Regions from separate parts of the Streptomyces sp. NPDC055632 genome, predicted to be linked through region 1. Evidence: riboswitches for the same ligand, from Rfam matches in the RefSeq annotation. Region 1 holds a riboswitch; each other region holds the start of a gene.

Region 1 (4,975 bases):
GTGTACGGGGCGCTCATGATGCCCGCCTTCGGCCTGCTGACCTGGCTCGCGGTGTGGAGCCGGCAGCGGGAGCTGCGCACGGTCTCCGGCGAGCTCCCGGCGTACGCGGCGGCCGGCTGGCTCTCCCCCGACGAGCCGCTCGCGCTCTCCTCCATGCGGGCCCGCGAACTCGCCCGCTCCTACGCCGCCCGGACGTACGGCAAGCGGGGCGCGCGGACCGTCGGCGAGTACGAGACCTTCGCGACGACCCTGGCGTTCCTGCGGGACCGGGCCCGGCGCGGCACCGCCGGGCCCGACTTCGCGGCCCGCGAGCAGGAACTCCTTCACCACCTGTGGCAGCGCAGGGCGGTCGCCTCGCCCGCGCTGACGTACGCGGCCCGGGCGACGGGCCGGGCGTGGACGCCGCCGCAGTACCTGGACTACGGCGGCTACAACCCGTACCGCGGTTAGGGCTTCTTCCGGGGGAGCGGGCCCAGGCTCGCGGTCAGCCCTGGATCGCCGACGCCTCGGTCAGGAGCTTCAGCTCCTCCTCCGTGAGCTCCAGGTCGGCGGAGGCGACCAGGGCCGGGAGCTGCTCGACCGTACGGGCCGAGGCGATCGGCGCGACGACCGTCGGCCGGGAGGCGAGCCAGGCGAGGGCGACGGTGGCGGGCTCGGCGCCGTGCGCCCCGGCGACCGCGTCGAGCGCGGAGAGCACGGCCCGGCCCCGCTCGGTGTCGAGGTGCTTGCCGGCCCCGGCGGCGCGGGCGCTGTCGACGGCGGTGCCGGGGCGGTACTTGCCGGTGAGGAAGCCGGAGGCGAGGCCGTAGTACGGGACGGCGGCGAGCCCCGCCCGCTCGGCGGTCTCCAGGAGCGGGCCCTCGTAGGTGTCGCGGGAGACCAGGTTGTAGTGCGGCTGGAGGGCCACGTAGCGGGCGAGGCCCTCGGCCTCGGCGAAGTCGAGGGAGGCCCTGAGCCGCTCCGGGGAGATGTTGGAGGCGGCGACGGCCCGTACCTTGCCCTCCCGCACCAACTGGTCGAGGGCGGTGACGATCTCCTCGACGGGGACGGACTCGTCGTCGAAGTGGGTGTAGTACAGGTCGATGCGGTCGGTGCCGAGGCGGCGCAGGGACTCCTCGGCGGCGGCCTTGATCGTGGGGGCGGAGAGCCCCTTGAACCGGGGGTGGGCGCCGGCCTTGGTGGCGACGACGACGTCGTCGCGGTTGCCCCGGGAGGCGAGCCAGCGGCCGATGACGGTCTCGGACTCGCCGCCCTCGTTGCCCTCGGCCCAGGCCGAGTAGACGTCGGCGGAGTCGACGAAGTTGCCGCCGGCGGCGGTGTAGGCGTCGAGGACGGCGAAGGACTGCGCCTCGTCGGCGGTCCAGCCGAAGACGTTGCCGCCGAGGGCGAGCGGGAAGACGTGCAGGTCGGACGTGCCCAGCGTACGGAGAGAGGTCATGGGGTGATCAACGGTCTCCGCCGCCGGGCCTATTCCGCATGGTTCCCGCGCGGTTTCCGCGCGGGTCCCGGAAGGGCCACGGGAAGGCCCCGGGGAGGTCAGACCGTCAGGCCCTTGGAGCGCAGCCACGCCGCCGGGTCGACGCCGTCGCCGCCGCCGGGGTGGATCTCCAGGTGGAGGTGGGCGCCGGAGACGTTGCCGGTGGCGCCGACGCGGCCGATCGTCTCGCCGGTGCCGACGGTCTGGCCGGCGCTGACCGTCATGGAGGAGAGGTGGCAGTACCAGACCTCGGTGCCGTCCTCCAGCTCCAGGACGATCCGGTAGCCGTAGGAGCCGGACCAGCCCGCCGACTTGACCGTGGCGCCGTGGACCGCCTTGAGCGGGGTGCCGGTGGGGGCCGCGAAGTCGAGGCCGGTGTGGTAGCCGGAGGACCACATCGAGCCGGACTGCATGTAGGTGGCGGTGAGGGAGTACGAGGAGAGGGGCATCGAGTAGCTGGCGGCGAGCTTGGCGAGGCGCTCGGCCTCGGCCTTCGCCCTGGCTTCCGCCTCCGCCTTGGCCTTGGCCTCCGCCTCGGCCTTCGCCTTGGCCTCGGCGGCCGCCTTCTCCGCCGCGTCGGCCTTGGCCCGCGCCTCGGACGCGGCCTTCTCCGCCGCGGCCTTCTCGGCGGCGGCCTTCTCGGCGGCGTCGGCGGAGGCCTGCTGCTGCTCGGCCTGCTGGAGGATGCGGGCGCGCAGGGCCTCGCCCGCGTCGGCGGCGCCCGGGGCGTCCGCCGTCGACAGGCTCGCCCGCGTGACCTGCCCGGTCCGCGCGGCCCGCTCGTCGGCCTCGGTGGTGTACGCGGCGGAGGTCAGCGGGTTCGGGTTGGCGCGGTCCGTGGGGACCGTCTCCCGCTCCTCCGCGCCGGGCAGGAGCGCGCCGACGCCGGGGAGGTCGTGGGCGTCGGGCAGGTTGAGGTCGGGAAGGTCCGGGAGCGATATCGCCACCGGCGGCTTCTCCTGCGCGGTGGCGAGGCCGCCCGCGCCGACGGCCGCGATGACGCCGACGCCGAGGACGGTGGAGGAACGGGCGAAGTTGGAGCGCTGCTTGACGACCCGGTGCCGGCCGCCGGAGCGGTTCTGGGCGCGGAGGGAGTCCTCGGTGGGGTTCCACTCGGTGTTCGGAGCGGAGGGAGCCGCACCGCCGCCGAAGGCATCGAAGGGGGCTTCGGGGGCAGGGGTGTTGGACGCCACGGAGGCGCGCTCCTTTCCTTCCTTCTCGCCTACCGGGTTAGCTGACGGGTTCGGAGCAGGAAGGTCTCCTACGGGCCCGGTCGCACGAGTGCGAAGGGCTCGATTCACCCCAAATGGTGGTTCCCCGGTTCCCTTTCGGGATTCGGCGCGTGCGCACGGTGCCGTCTCTTACGACGGCTGGGACGACCGCGCTGCGTTATCGAACGTTAATAGACAGGGGGTCCCGATTCCAAGCTGTCCCCCGTGATCGTTCATTCGATCGGTAGGTATTTGCCCCGGTTGATCCCTCTTCAGCAAGGCAGGTCTCCCGAACGGCAAAACCTCCGCAATCTGACGGTGCATCAATTGTTATCGCAGGGAGACCTCTCGACTACCCCTGGTGACGGGCCGCCGGGGGCCTGCCCGGCGGGTCAGTGCCGGGGGCCGCCCGGCGGCACCACCGGCATCGTCCGGCGCCGCTCCGGCTGCCCCGCCGTAGGGCGGTTCAGCGCGAGCAGCGCCATGTCGTCCGTCGCCCCGCCGCCCGTGTGGAGCCGTACGTCGTCCACGAGCGCGTCGAGCATCTCCTCGGGCCCGGGGAAGATCCGTCCGGCCAGCCGCTCCGCCGGGTCGTAGAAGACGCCCTGCGCGTTCCGCGCCTCCGAGAGGCCGTCGGTGTAGAAGAGCAGCGTCGTGCCCGGCGGGTACGGCCGCGCCTCGGCCCGGTCCGGCCACGACGCGAGGTCCCCCATGCCGAGGGGCAGCGCCGGCCGGCTCGGGTCGACCGGCTCGACCCGCCCGTCCCCGTGCAGCATCAGCGGGGAAGGATGCCCGCGGTTGACGACCCGTACGAAACCGTCGAAGGTGCCGCTGCCGTCGGAGCGCGGGATCTCGGCCAGGACGGCGGTGGTGAACCCCTCGACGGCGTCGAGGCTGTCCCGGCGGGTGCCCTCCCGGTCCAGCGCCCGTTCGAGCCGCTGCGCCACGCCCTCCAGGGTCCGTTCCTGCTCGGCCGCCTCCCGGAAGGCCCCGATGACGACGGCGACGGCCTCGACCGCGTCCATGCCCTTGCCCCGCACGTCCCCGACCACGAGCCGCACCCCGTGCGGGGTGTCCTGCACGGCGAACAGGTCGCCGCCGATGAACGCGTCTGCCTGCGCCGCCTCGTAACGGGCCGCGCACCGCAGCCCGCCGATCCGCTCGGCGGGCGTCGGCAGCACCGCCTTCTGCGCGGTCTCCGCGATGACCCGCGCCGAGGCGAGCCGTTCGCCGCTGCGGCGCACCACCCGGTTGATGAGGAGGGCGAGCACGGAGACCGTGAACACGGTCAGGGTCTCGGCGACGGCCGGGGCACGGGTGACGTCGTCGCTGAAGAGGTAGAGGCCGACCGAGGAGAGGACGGCGGCGATGCCGGTGAGGAGGGTGACGAGCAGGGAGAAGAAGGGCGCGGCGACCAGCGGGGCGGCGGCGAGCATCGGGGAGGCGGTGTACGGGGCGGGCGTCGCCACGTCGAAGAGGATGCCGCCCACGATGATCAGCGGCGGCAGCGCACGGATGAACCGCCGGGCGCCCCGGTACCCGGGACGGCCCTCACCGCCCCGCCGCCCGCCTCCCGCCGCTCCTAGGGGGTGCCCCACCTGTTCTCTCCTGCCCGGTCCGCCCGGCCGCGGCCCCGCACCGCTCCCCTCCAGGGTGGCCGCCGCCCCGGCGGACGGCGACTCCGCACGGCCGACCGGCGTACGGCGGGCCGGGACGCGGACCGGGACGCGGACCGGGGGGCGGACCGGGGGGCGGGCCCGGGTGCGTGTCTGGGTGCGGTCCTGGGCACGGGCCGGGCGCGAAAGCCACCGGGGCCGCCGGGGCTTCCGGGGCCGCCGGGGCTTCCGTGGCCGCCGTGGCCGCCGTGGCCGCCGGGAAGCCCCTCCGGTCACATGTTCCGCTCGGCGTAGACCGCCATCGCGTCCCGGACGAGGACCGCGGTGCCCTCGCCGTACTTGTCGTAGTTCTTGGTGAAGCGGGGGTCGTCGACGTACATCCGGCCGAGGCCGATCACGTACTCCTTGGTCGGCGTCGTCGTGGTCGACAGCCACGCGATCTGGCGCCGCGCGATGGCCTGCACCTCGTCGCTGTCGGCGGCCAGGCCGTCCCGCGCCGCCTTCCCGAAGTCGCGGGCGATGCCGGCCTGCTCCTCGACGAAGGCCCGTCTCTGCTCCTCGTCCAGCGAGCGCCACCACCGGTCGCCCTGCTCGTACGCCTCGCGGCCCCAGCGGTGGGTGACCTCCTCCTCGTACCGCGTGTGGTCGAAGCCGTCGAACATCTCGTCCGC
Region 2 (4,975 bases), on a different contig from region 1:
AGGGGCACGCGTACACCGACGCGGAGGCCGACGGGTGGACGGAGCTCGACCCGCTCTTCCCGTACAGCCGGCATCCGCACCGCTCGGCGGGGCTGCCCTGCCGCACCGGCGAGTCGGTGATCTCGGTGGACGGCGCGGGGACGGTGCGGCGCTGCCACTTCGTCAAGGCCGAACTGGGGAACCTGTACGACGGTTCGTACCGCGCCGCCCTGCGCCCCCGCGCCTGCCCCCTCGCCGTCTGCGACTGCCACATCGGCTACGTCCACCTGGAGACGCTGCCGCTGTACGACGTGTTCGCGGGCGGGGTCCTGGAGCGGATCCCCGCCGCGCCGCCGGCTACAGGGGCATGAGGTCGCCGAGGGGCATCAGGTCGGGGCGCTTGGCCTCGACGTGGTCCCCGGAGCTCTCGCCGCGCAGCCGGCGCCCGATCCAGGGCACGAGGTACTCCCGCGCCCACTGGATGTTGTCGCGGCGCACTTCGAGGGAGCCGCGCGGCGGGACCGGCGGCCACACCTGGTCGGGGTCGGCGGGCACCGGCAGGCCGAGGACCTGGGCGGCGCGCAGGGCGACCCGGGTGTGTCCCTCGGGCGAGAGGTGCAGCCGGTCGCCGTCCCAGGCCCGCCTGTCCTGCACGGACTTCAGGGACCACAGGTCGAGGACCGGGCAGCCGTGGCGGTCCGCGATGGCGCGGACGTGCGCGGTGTAGGTGGCGATCTTGCCGCGCAGGTGCCGGAGCACGGGGACGTCGCGGGTGTCGAACCCGGTGGTGATCATGACGGTCCCGACGGCGGAGGTCAGTTCGGCGACGGCGCGCTCGAAGCGCTCGGCCACGTCGTCCGGGTCGGTGCCGGGGCGGATGATGTCGTTGCCGCCCGCGCAGAAGGTCACCAGGTCGGGGGCGAGTTCCTTCGCCCGGGGGACCTGTTCCGCCACGATCTGGTCGAGGAGGCGCCCGCGTACGGCCAGGTTGGCGTAGCGGAAGGCGTCGTGCTCCGGCAGCTGGTCGGCGAGCAGGACCGCGAAGCGGTCCGCCCAGCCGACGTACGTCCCGTCGGGGCCGGGGTCTCCGACGCCCTCGGTGAAGCTGTCACCGATCGCCGCGTACGACCCGAATGCGTTCTTGTCTCTTGATCTCGAATCGTCTGCCACGGGGGCACATCCTTCCCTTTCGCGTGTGACCTACGCGACCGTAAGGAGGGGTTGACGGCGGGTGACATATGCCACCGATAAAGATTCCCCCAAGTCGGAATAGGCCGACGGCCCGGCACGGGTGTGCCGGGCCGTCGGAAAGGGGTGTCCCCCGGAGCGTCAGACGGAGACGCCGTGCTGGCGCAGGTAGGCCAGCGGGTCGACGTCCGAGCCGTAGTTCGGCGTGGTGCGGATCTCGAAGTGCAGGTGCGGGCCGGTGGAGTTGCCGGTGGAGCCGGAGAGGCCGATCTGCTGCCCGCCGCTGACGCTCTGCCCGGCCGAGACCGAGAGGGAGGAGAGGTGGGCGTACTGCGAGTAGTTGCCGTCCGCGTGCTTGATGACGACCTCGTTGCCGTACGAGCCGCTCCAGCCGGCGGAGACGACCGTGCCGGCGCCGACGGCGCGGACGGTGGTGCCGGAGGAGGCGATGAAGTCGACGCCGGTGTGGTAGCCGGAGGACCACATGGAGCCGGAGGCGCGGTACGGGGTGGAGAAGCCGCCGGTGACGGGGGCGACCCAGCCGGAGGAGGAGGCGGTGGAACCGGTGGAGGACGAGGAGCCGGTGGAGCGCTCCGCGGCCTTCGGGGTGGCGGCGGCCGGGGCGGCGGCGCGGCGGTTCTCGCGGGAGGCGCGGGGGGCGTCGTCGCCGTTCTTGCCGGACTCCTGGGCGCTGTGGGTGCTCTTCGGGCCGGCGGGGGCGGAGCCCTTGGCGCCGATGGTGAGCTTCATGCCGGGCAGGATGAGGGAGGGGTCCGCGCCGATGGTCCGGCGGTTGTCCTCGTACACCTTCTGCCAGCCGCCCTCGAGGTGGTGGTCGGTGGCGATCTTCGACAGGTAGTCGCCGGGGACGACGGAGTACGTCCGGGGGCCGGTCTCGGCGGCGGCCTTCGCGGGGGCGGCCTTCGCCGCGACGACGTGCGCGGTGACGGCGGACTGGACGGAGGCGGGGGCCGGGGCGGCCTGCTCGGCGGCGTGGGCCCCCGTGGCGCCGAGGAGTGGGAGGGCGACGACGGCGCCTCCCGTACCGGCGGCGGCGAAACCGCGGGCGAGGGGGTTGTTCTTGGGACGGCGGTGCTTACCCTTCGCGGGCATGGCGAATCCTCTCCGGCGCCTGCGAGGTGAGCTGTCGGGTTCGGACTGGAGATGCCCGGCCGCGCTCTCGCGCGGCTTCACCCCGAGCCGTCCTGCATCGCGGGACCGGCGTACTTCCTGGGTCCCCCGCTCCTGCCACGCATGGGATGGGTGGAATTCCGGGCGGTGGCAGGATTCGGCGGTCCGTCCGGATTGAGCGTGACGCTAGACGAGCGGAGTCGGCGCGAACAAGCCGCTGTTTTGTCCCGGCATTCCGCCCTAGATCGTTCCCCCGGAATTCCGGTCACCCTCCGTGGACGACGATCCTCCGACTCCCTTTTCCCGTAAGGAAATCGCGCCGGACTCCCGGCCACGATCCGTCACCTCTATGACCCTGCTCACGCGCCGAATCCCATCTCGCCTGCAAACAGGGCGCGTTATACGCAATGGCTCAATAGGGGCGCGCCATACTCAACGCCCCAATTGGGACAGATCACTCATTCCCGTCCGAGGGGGTGCGCCACGCCCCTCCCGTCTGGATGATTGCCCCAGGAACCGATTCGCGTCGGGCATCCGAACACCGACTTTCCAGGAGCATCCGTGACGCAGCAGCTGCCGCAGGTCCCGCCCGTAGAAGCCGACGAGCCCGAGCTGGCGGAGGTCCGCAACTTCCGGGACGTGGGCGGCCTGCCGACGACGGACGGGCGCGCGGTCCGCCCCGGCCGTCTCTTCCGCAGCGGCCACCTCGCCCACGCGACCGAGGACGACGCCGCCTTCCTCGCCGGACTCGGACTGCACACGGTCTTCGACTTCCGCAACGAGGCCGACCGGCGGATCGAGGGCCCGGACGTCGAGCTGCCCGGCGTGCGGAACGTGAACATACCCCTCAACGACCCGGCCGACGGCAAGGAGTTCTGGAAGCTGGTGCGCGACGGCGACACCGCGCAGCTGCGGGGGATCCTCGGCGACGGCAGGGCGGCGGCCCGGATGTCCGAGTCGTACCGGCGGATGGTGGTGGAGCGGACCGCGGAGCACAGCCGGATCCTGCACTCCATGGCGGAGGAGAGCGTCCCGGCCCTGATGCACTGCGCGGCGGGCAAGGACCGCGCCGGGCTCGCCGTCGCGATCACCCTGCTCGCCGTCGGGGTGGAGCGGACGGCGATCGAGGCCGACTACGTGAAGTCGAACGAGCCGCACCGCCGCTACAAGGTGCGCCGCAGCTCCACCGCCCCGGACGCCATGGGGCCCGAGGTGATGGAGCTGCTGGCCCCGCTCTTCGACGCGCGGGCGGAGTACCTGCGGGCCGCCTTCGAGACGATCGAGGCGACCTGGGGCTCGATGGACGCCTACTTCTCCGAAGGCCTCGCGCTGTCTCCGGAGACCCGCGAGCGGCTGCGGGAGCGCCTGCTCACCGAGGCGTAGGGAGCACGCGGCGCCGCGAGGACCCGCGGCGCCCGGGAGGTGCCCCTACTTCGCGCCCATCGCGAAGAGCAGGTAGAGGAAGCCGGCGAAGAGGTGACCGGCGACCAGGTAGGCGAAGAGGCGGAGCACCAGCCCCTTGGGGAACTTGCCCTCCCCGCGCTCCTCGCCGGTGACGGATGAAGACTTCTCGGACATATCAACTCTTTCCTGAAGAATCGTCACGGAAGAATCGTTCCGGCGGTCAGCGCCGGTGCGGGGTCCCGTCGCCGAGGCACAGCTCGGCGACGGGGCTCTGCATCAGGGTGTGGACGAAGAGCAGCTCGGCCCCGCCGGGGGTGGCGGCACCGATCCGGTGCGGGGTGAGCGAGTCGAAGTGCGCGCCGTCCCCGGGGTCGAGGACGTGGACCGCCTCGCCGAGCGCGAGCCGCACCCGGCCCTCCAGGACGTGGATCCACTCCTCACCGGGGTGGACGCGCACGATGTCGGCCCGGGTGGCGTACGGCACGTGCACCCGCAGGCACTGGAGGGCGCGTCCGGCGCCGCCCGCCTGGCGGTAGATCCAGCCGTCGGCCTCGACGGGCTCGGAGCGGTCGGCCCGGACCACGGGATCGCGCTCGGGGGGCGCCTCTCCCAGGAGCTCGGAGACCGTCGTACCGTAGATGCGGGACAGGGCGAGCAGCATCGGCAGCGAGGGCTGCCGGTTCCCCGTCTCCAGGCGCGAGAGGTGGGCCGGCGAGAGGCCGGCCCGCTGGGCGGCGGCCTCCAGGGTGAGCCCCCGGCGGCGGCGCTGGGCCCGCAGCTGCGGGGCGACGTCGGGCAGGGCGGCGGGGTCCGGGGAAGGGTCCCCGGGGACGTGGTCCATGCGTCCATTCCGCCAGGATCGTGCCTCTGAGGCAAGTTTCTTGCCCCAGAGGCAAAATCCGGAGGACCGTTTCGGGTCAGCGCTGGGCGACCGCCTGCCTGACCAGGGTCTTCCCGAAGTCCCACATCAGCCCGCCGCCCCCGTGGGCCTCGTCCATGACCGCCGTGAAGGCGGTGACGAACCGGTCCACGTCCGCCTCGTCGACGACGAGCGGCGGGATCAGCTTGATCACCTCCAGGTGGTCCCCGGAGACCTGGGTGAGGATCCTGTGCCGCTGGAGCAGCGGGACGACGACCATCTGGGCGAAGAGGCCCTTGCGGGCCGCCTGGAGCATCGTCCAGCGGCCGCGCAGTCCGAGCGAGGACGGCCGGCCGAACTCGATGCCGATCATCAGGCCGCGCCCGCGGATCTCGTGGAGCAGCTCGTACCGGG
Region 3 (4,975 bases), on a different contig from region 1:
GGGTCTGGGAGCGGTAGACACGGGCGGCGGTCTGCTCGCCGAGCAGCCTGAGCCGGGTCGCGGTCGAGAACCGGTCCCGGTCCTTCACGGCCATGTCGTGTCGCCTCCCCTGTTCACGCGGACGTCCCCGCACACGGTACGGGACCGGGTACGGGGACGTACGGAAGCCGCCCTGTGGAGGGGCGCGGTGGGTGTCAGCCCTTGAAGCGCGGGAAGGCACTCCGGCCGGCGTACACCGCGGCGTCGTCGAGGATCTCCTCGATGCGCAGCAGCTGGTTGTACTTGGCGACGCGCTCGGAGCGGGCCGGGGCGCCGGTCTTGATCTGGCCGCAGTTGGTGGCGACGGCCAGGTCGGCGATGGTGACGTCCTCGGTCTCGCCGGAGCGGTGGGACATCATGCACTTGAAGCCGCTGCGCTGGGCCAGCTCGACGGCGTCGAGGGTCTCGGTCAGCGAGCCGATCTGGTTGACCTTGACGAGCAGGGCGTTCGCGGACTTCTCCTCGATGCCCCGGGCCAGGCGCTCCGGGTTGGTGACGAACAGGTCGTCACCGACGAGCTGGACCTTCTCGCCGAGCTTCTCGGTGATGACGTTCCAGCCGGCCCAGTCGTCCTCGAACAGCGGGTCCTCGATGGAGACCAGCGGGTACGCGGAGACGAGCTCCTCGTAGTACTCGGTCATCTCGGCGGCCGAGCGGGACTTGCCCTCGAACTCGTACGAGCCGTCCTTGTAGAACTCGGAGGCGGCGACGTCGAGCGCGAGCGCGATGTCCTTGCCGGGCACGTAGCCGGCCTGCTTGATCGCCTCAAGGATGAGGTCGAGCGCCTCGCGGTTGGAGCCGAGGTTCGGGGCGAAGCCGCCCTCGTCGCCGAGGCCGGTGGAGAGGCCCTTGGACTTCAGGACGGACTTGAGGGTGTGGTAGACCTCGGTGCCCCAGCGGAGGGCCTCGGAGAAGGACTCCGCGCCGATCGGGGCGATCATGAACTCCTGGATGTCCACGTTGGAGTCGGCGTGCGACCCGCCGTTGAGGATGTTCATCATCGGAACGGGCAGCAGGTGCGCGTTCGGGCCGCCCAGGTAGCGGAAGAGCGGGAGGTCGCTGGCCTCGGAGGCGGCGTGCGCGACGGCGAGGGAGACGCCGAGGATGGCGTTGGCGCCGAGCGAGGACTTGTCCGGGGTGGCGTCCAGGTCGAACATGGCCTGGTCGATCAGGCGCTGCTCGGTGGCGTCGTAGCCGACGAGCTCCGGGCCGATCTGCTCGATGACGGCGAGGACGGCCTTCTCGACGCCCTTGCCCTGGTAACGGTTGGGGTCACCGTCGCGGAGCTCCAGGGCCTCGAACGCACCGGTGGAGGCGCCGGACGGAACGGCAGCACGGCCGGTGCTGCCGTCGTCGAGGCCGACCTCGACCTCGACCGTGGGGTTGCCTCGGGAGTCCAGGATTTCCCGGGCTACGACGACGTCGATGGACGGCACGAGCATCTCCTTCTGGGATGTGACGCTGGATGTGACGCAAGGTCGGTGCGGGGTCGCTCGGCCTTGCGACAAGAGCCTAACCGCCCCGGCGGCTCCGACCGGCCGGGCGCCCGCCCCCTGGGACGAAAAAGGACCCAAGGGCACGCACAGCGGGGCGAAAGGCCCCAGATCTACCGGCCGGTAACCATCAGGTGGGCCGCGGGAGGCCCCGGTGAAAGACGGAACCCCGGTCCGGCGCGCACGGGGGACGGGCGCGCCGGACCGGGGTGGGTCACCGCGGGAGGGTCGTCGGGGGCGCGTGAGCCGCCGGACTCACACGACCCGCCGGGCTCACTTCAGGTGGAGCTGCTGGCCCGGGTAGATCAGGTCGGCGTCGTCGACGACGTCCTTGTTGAGCTCGAAGAGCTCGGCCCAGCCGCCCTCGACGCCCTGCGCCTCGGCGATCTTGCTGAGGGTGTCGCCGGTCACGACCTTGTACTCGCCGTCGCCCTTCTCGACCGTCTCGCCGGTCGGGGTGGTGACGGTCTTCTCGGCGCCGGCCTGCGGAGCGGCCTGGCGCTCCTTCTTCGGGGCCTGGCGCTGCTCGCTGCGGGTGGTCGGCTGCTCGGCCGTGCGCTGCTTCTTCTGCTTCTTCTGCTGCTTCGGCTGCTCCTGCGCGCTCTCGGCGGAGCCGCCGTCGTAGGAGGCGCCGGAGAGGCCCACGCCGCAGCTCGGCCAGGCACCCTTGCCCTGGCCCGCGAGGACCTTCTCGGCGATGGCGATCTGCTGGGACTTCGACGCCTGGTCGGCGGTCGACGCGTAGGCGGTGCCGCCGTACGCGGCCCAGGTGGAGGCCGAGAACTGGAGGCCGCCGTAGTAGCCGTTGCCGGTGTTGATGGACCAGTTGCCGCCGGACTCGCACTGGGCGACGCGGTCCCACTCGGAGGAGGTGGCGGCCGAGGCGGCGCCCGCGGTCATCAGCGGGGCGGCGACGGCGACACCGGTGACGCCGACGAGCGCGGCGATCTGGGTGGCCTTGGAGGGACGGCGGTGTTTGCCCTTGGTGGAAAACAGCATGGGAATTCTCCTCACCGACGCCTGCGAGGTGAGCTGTCGGGTTCGGGCCGAAGAGTTGCCCGGCCGCGCGTCCTAGCACGCGGCTTCACCCCAAGCCGGTCGTCGGCCGTCTCTCGACGGCCGGGGCCGGCACTTACCTTGGGTCCCCCGCTCCTGCCTTCGGCGCTTGCGCGACGACTGTTCCCATCGACCGACGGCAGGATTCGGCGTTTCGGTCGACGGGGCCCGCGGTGGCGAGCGGTGATGACCGTAGACACAGAACCCTCCGAAGTTCAAAGAGGCTCATACGACGAATTTCGCCTCTTCTTGCCCTTCGGAGGGGACTGTTTGCGCAGGTGGGAGATGACGGAAGCGGAGTTTGCGGGCGCGACACGCCAGTTGGGACAAAGAGACCCATGTCTCACTCGTCCAGAACCGGACATACGCCCGCGAACTACCCCTCCGCCGAGACCGGACTCGCCGTCAGATCGAGGTTCTGACCAGGGAGGATGAGGTCCGGATCGATGCCCACGGTCCCCTTGTTGGCGTCATAGAGGGCGGTCCAGCCTCCGGGCAGTTCGTTCGCCTGGGCGATACCCGAAAGGCTGTCACCCGGACGCACGACGTATTCACCCGAAGAGCCCTGACTGTCCGTTGTGTCCGCATTCTTCGCTTCGTCAGCGATGGGAAGCGATTCGGCACCTTCGGCAGACTTGTCCTTGCCCGAGGCATGTCTACCGGCTTCGGTGGAGCTGTCCGGCTTGTCGGTTTCCTCCGGAGCGGCCTCGCCCCGGTGCTTGCCCGTGCCGGGCGCGGCCGACGCTCCCCCGTCTCCCGGAACGCCGGGCGTCACGGGCGTACCGGGCGTCACGGACTCCTCGGGGGCGACGGGGGCCGTCGGGTCCACCGGGAGCGCCGGGTCGGCCGGGAGCGTCGGGTCCGCCGGGTCCGTCGACCCGGTCGGCGCGGACGGCGTGGCGGGGGCGGTCGGCGCGGTCGGGCCCGCCGGGGCGGCGGGAGCCGTCGGCGTGGCCGGCGCCGTGGACGTGGCGGGGGCGGACGGCGTGGCCGGGGACTCCGGCGTCGCGGTGGACGGCGCGGCCCCGGAGACGTCCGGCGAGCCCGAGTTCCAGCTCGACTCGGGGACGGGCGCCACGGAGGGCGCCGGAGCGGTGGCCGGGCCCGGGTCCACCCCGGTGGGCTTCCCGTCGTTCGTCAGGCCGGCGATCGGCGCGCAGGTCCCCCAGGCGTCGCTGCCCTTGGCGAGGGCCTTCTCGGCCACGGCGATCTGCTGGGCGCGGCTGGCCAGGTCGGCGCTGGGCGCGTACGCCAGGCCGCCGTGGCGCTCCCAGTCCCCCTGGGTGAACTGGAGGCCGCCGTACATCCCGTTCCCGAAGTTGGCGGTCCACTGGCCGCCGGACTCGCACTCGGCGACGCGGTCCCACGTGGCGGCGTCGGCGGCGGACGCGGATCCGGTGGCGAGCAGAGGCAGCGCCATGGCGGATCCGGTCACGCCCGCGGCGACGACGATGGCGGGGGCCTGACGGGGGCGACGGTGTCGTCCGTTCCCGGAACGCATAGGTACGCCTTTCGCGTGACGGCTGAGACTGCGGCGAAACGTAGCGGCATTCGAACGCTCGTCACAAGTCGATGGCCGCCCGATCACATGAAGATCACAGTTCTGACGTTCCGTCAGTGTGCGAGAGGGGTACGGACGGGGAGAACTCCACCGGAAGCGTGCGCAAACCGCGCATGATGAGCCCTCCGCGCCACCGCAGTTCGGCCGGATCGGCGGCGAGCCGCAGGTCCGGCAGACGGGTCAGCAGGGTGGCGAGCGCCGCCTGTCCTTCGAGGCGGGCGAGGGGCGCGCCGAGGCAGTAGTGGATGCCGTGGCCGTACCCGAGGTGCTGGTTGTCGCGCCGGGCGAGGTCGAGCACGTCGGGCCCGTCGAACCGCTCCGGGTCCCGGTCGGCGGCGGCGAGCACCACGAGCACCGGGTCGCCCGCCGGGATCTCCTGCCCGCCGATGGTCAGCGCCCGCGTGGCGTACCGCCAGGTCGCCATCTCCACGGGCCCGTCGTACCGCAGCAGCTCCTCGATCCCGGTCTCCAGGAGCCCGGTCTCGCCGGCGGCGAGGGAGGCCTGGAGGAGTCCCCTCTGTCCGGGATCGCGCAGCAGCGCGTACAGACCGTTCCCGATGAGGTTCACGGTGGTCTCGAACCCCGCGAAGAGAAGGATGAAGGCCATGGCGGCGGCCTCGTTCTCGGTGAGGTGCTCGCCGTGGTCGGAGGCCTTGATGAGCCCCGAGATCAGGTCGTCTCCCGGCTCCTCGCGCTTGCGGTGGATCAGCTCGGCGAGGTAGCCGCGCATCTTCTTCACCGACCGGGCGACGCCGCCGCGCGGCCCGCCGCCGTGCCGGATCATCATCCCGGCCCAGTCGCGGAAGTCGTCCTGGTCCTCCTCGGG

Evidence for each region. A riboswitch is a leader RNA that binds a small molecule or an ion and turns the genes downstream of it on or off. The one in region 1 is predicted to bind cyclic di-AMP.
Region 2: linked by a shared signal. The riboswitch ahead of ACWGSR_RS10430 (M23 family metallopeptidase) and the one ahead of ACWGSR_RS02600 (M23 family metallopeptidase) in region 1 are both predicted to bind cyclic di-AMP.
Region 3: linked by a shared signal. The riboswitch ahead of ACWGSR_RS15290 (transglycosylase family protein) and the one ahead of ACWGSR_RS02600 (M23 family metallopeptidase) in region 1 are both predicted to bind cyclic di-AMP.

The regions. Positions count from the first base shown of each region.
Region 1 is NZ_JBSHHY010000002.1:20,606-25,580, forward strand. It holds gene ACWGSR_RS02590 (PrsW family intramembrane metalloprotease) at 1-450, shown strand, start outside; gene ACWGSR_RS02595 (aldo/keto reductase) at 485-1,438, opposite strand; gene ACWGSR_RS02600 (M23 family metallopeptidase) at 1,537-2,670, opposite strand; cyclic di-AMP (ydaO/yuaA leader) riboswitch at 2,682-2,828, opposite strand; gene ACWGSR_RS02605 (PP2C family protein-serine/threonine phosphatase) at 3,081-4,286, opposite strand; gene ACWGSR_RS02610 (MerR family transcriptional regulator) at 4,577-4,975, opposite strand, start outside.
Region 2 is NZ_JBSHHY010000005.1:276,706-281,680, reverse strand. It holds gene ACWGSR_RS10440 (STM4011 family radical SAM protein) at 1-350, shown strand, start outside; gene ACWGSR_RS10435 (SGNH/GDSL hydrolase family protein) at 337-1,149, opposite strand; gene ACWGSR_RS10430 (M23 family metallopeptidase) at 1,309-2,280, opposite strand; cyclic di-AMP (ydaO/yuaA leader) riboswitch at 2,284-2,443, opposite strand; gene ACWGSR_RS10425 (tyrosine-protein phosphatase) at 2,860-3,681, shown strand; gene ACWGSR_RS10420 (DUF6126 family protein) at 3,727-3,876, opposite strand; gene ACWGSR_RS10415 (helix-turn-helix domain-containing protein) at 3,923-4,543, opposite strand; gene ACWGSR_RS10410 (aspartate aminotransferase family protein) at 4,620-4,975, opposite strand, start outside.
Region 3 is NZ_JBSHHY010000009.1:174,881-179,855, reverse strand. It holds gene ACWGSR_RS15300 (FtsB family cell division protein) at 1-94, opposite strand, end outside; gene eno (phosphopyruvate hydratase) at 195-1,481, opposite strand; gene ACWGSR_RS15290 (transglycosylase family protein) at 1,806-2,531, opposite strand; cyclic di-AMP (ydaO/yuaA leader) riboswitch at 2,535-2,706, opposite strand; gene ACWGSR_RS15285 (transglycosylase family protein) at 2,965-4,008, opposite strand; gene ACWGSR_RS15280 (cytochrome P450 family protein) at 4,184-4,975, opposite strand, start outside.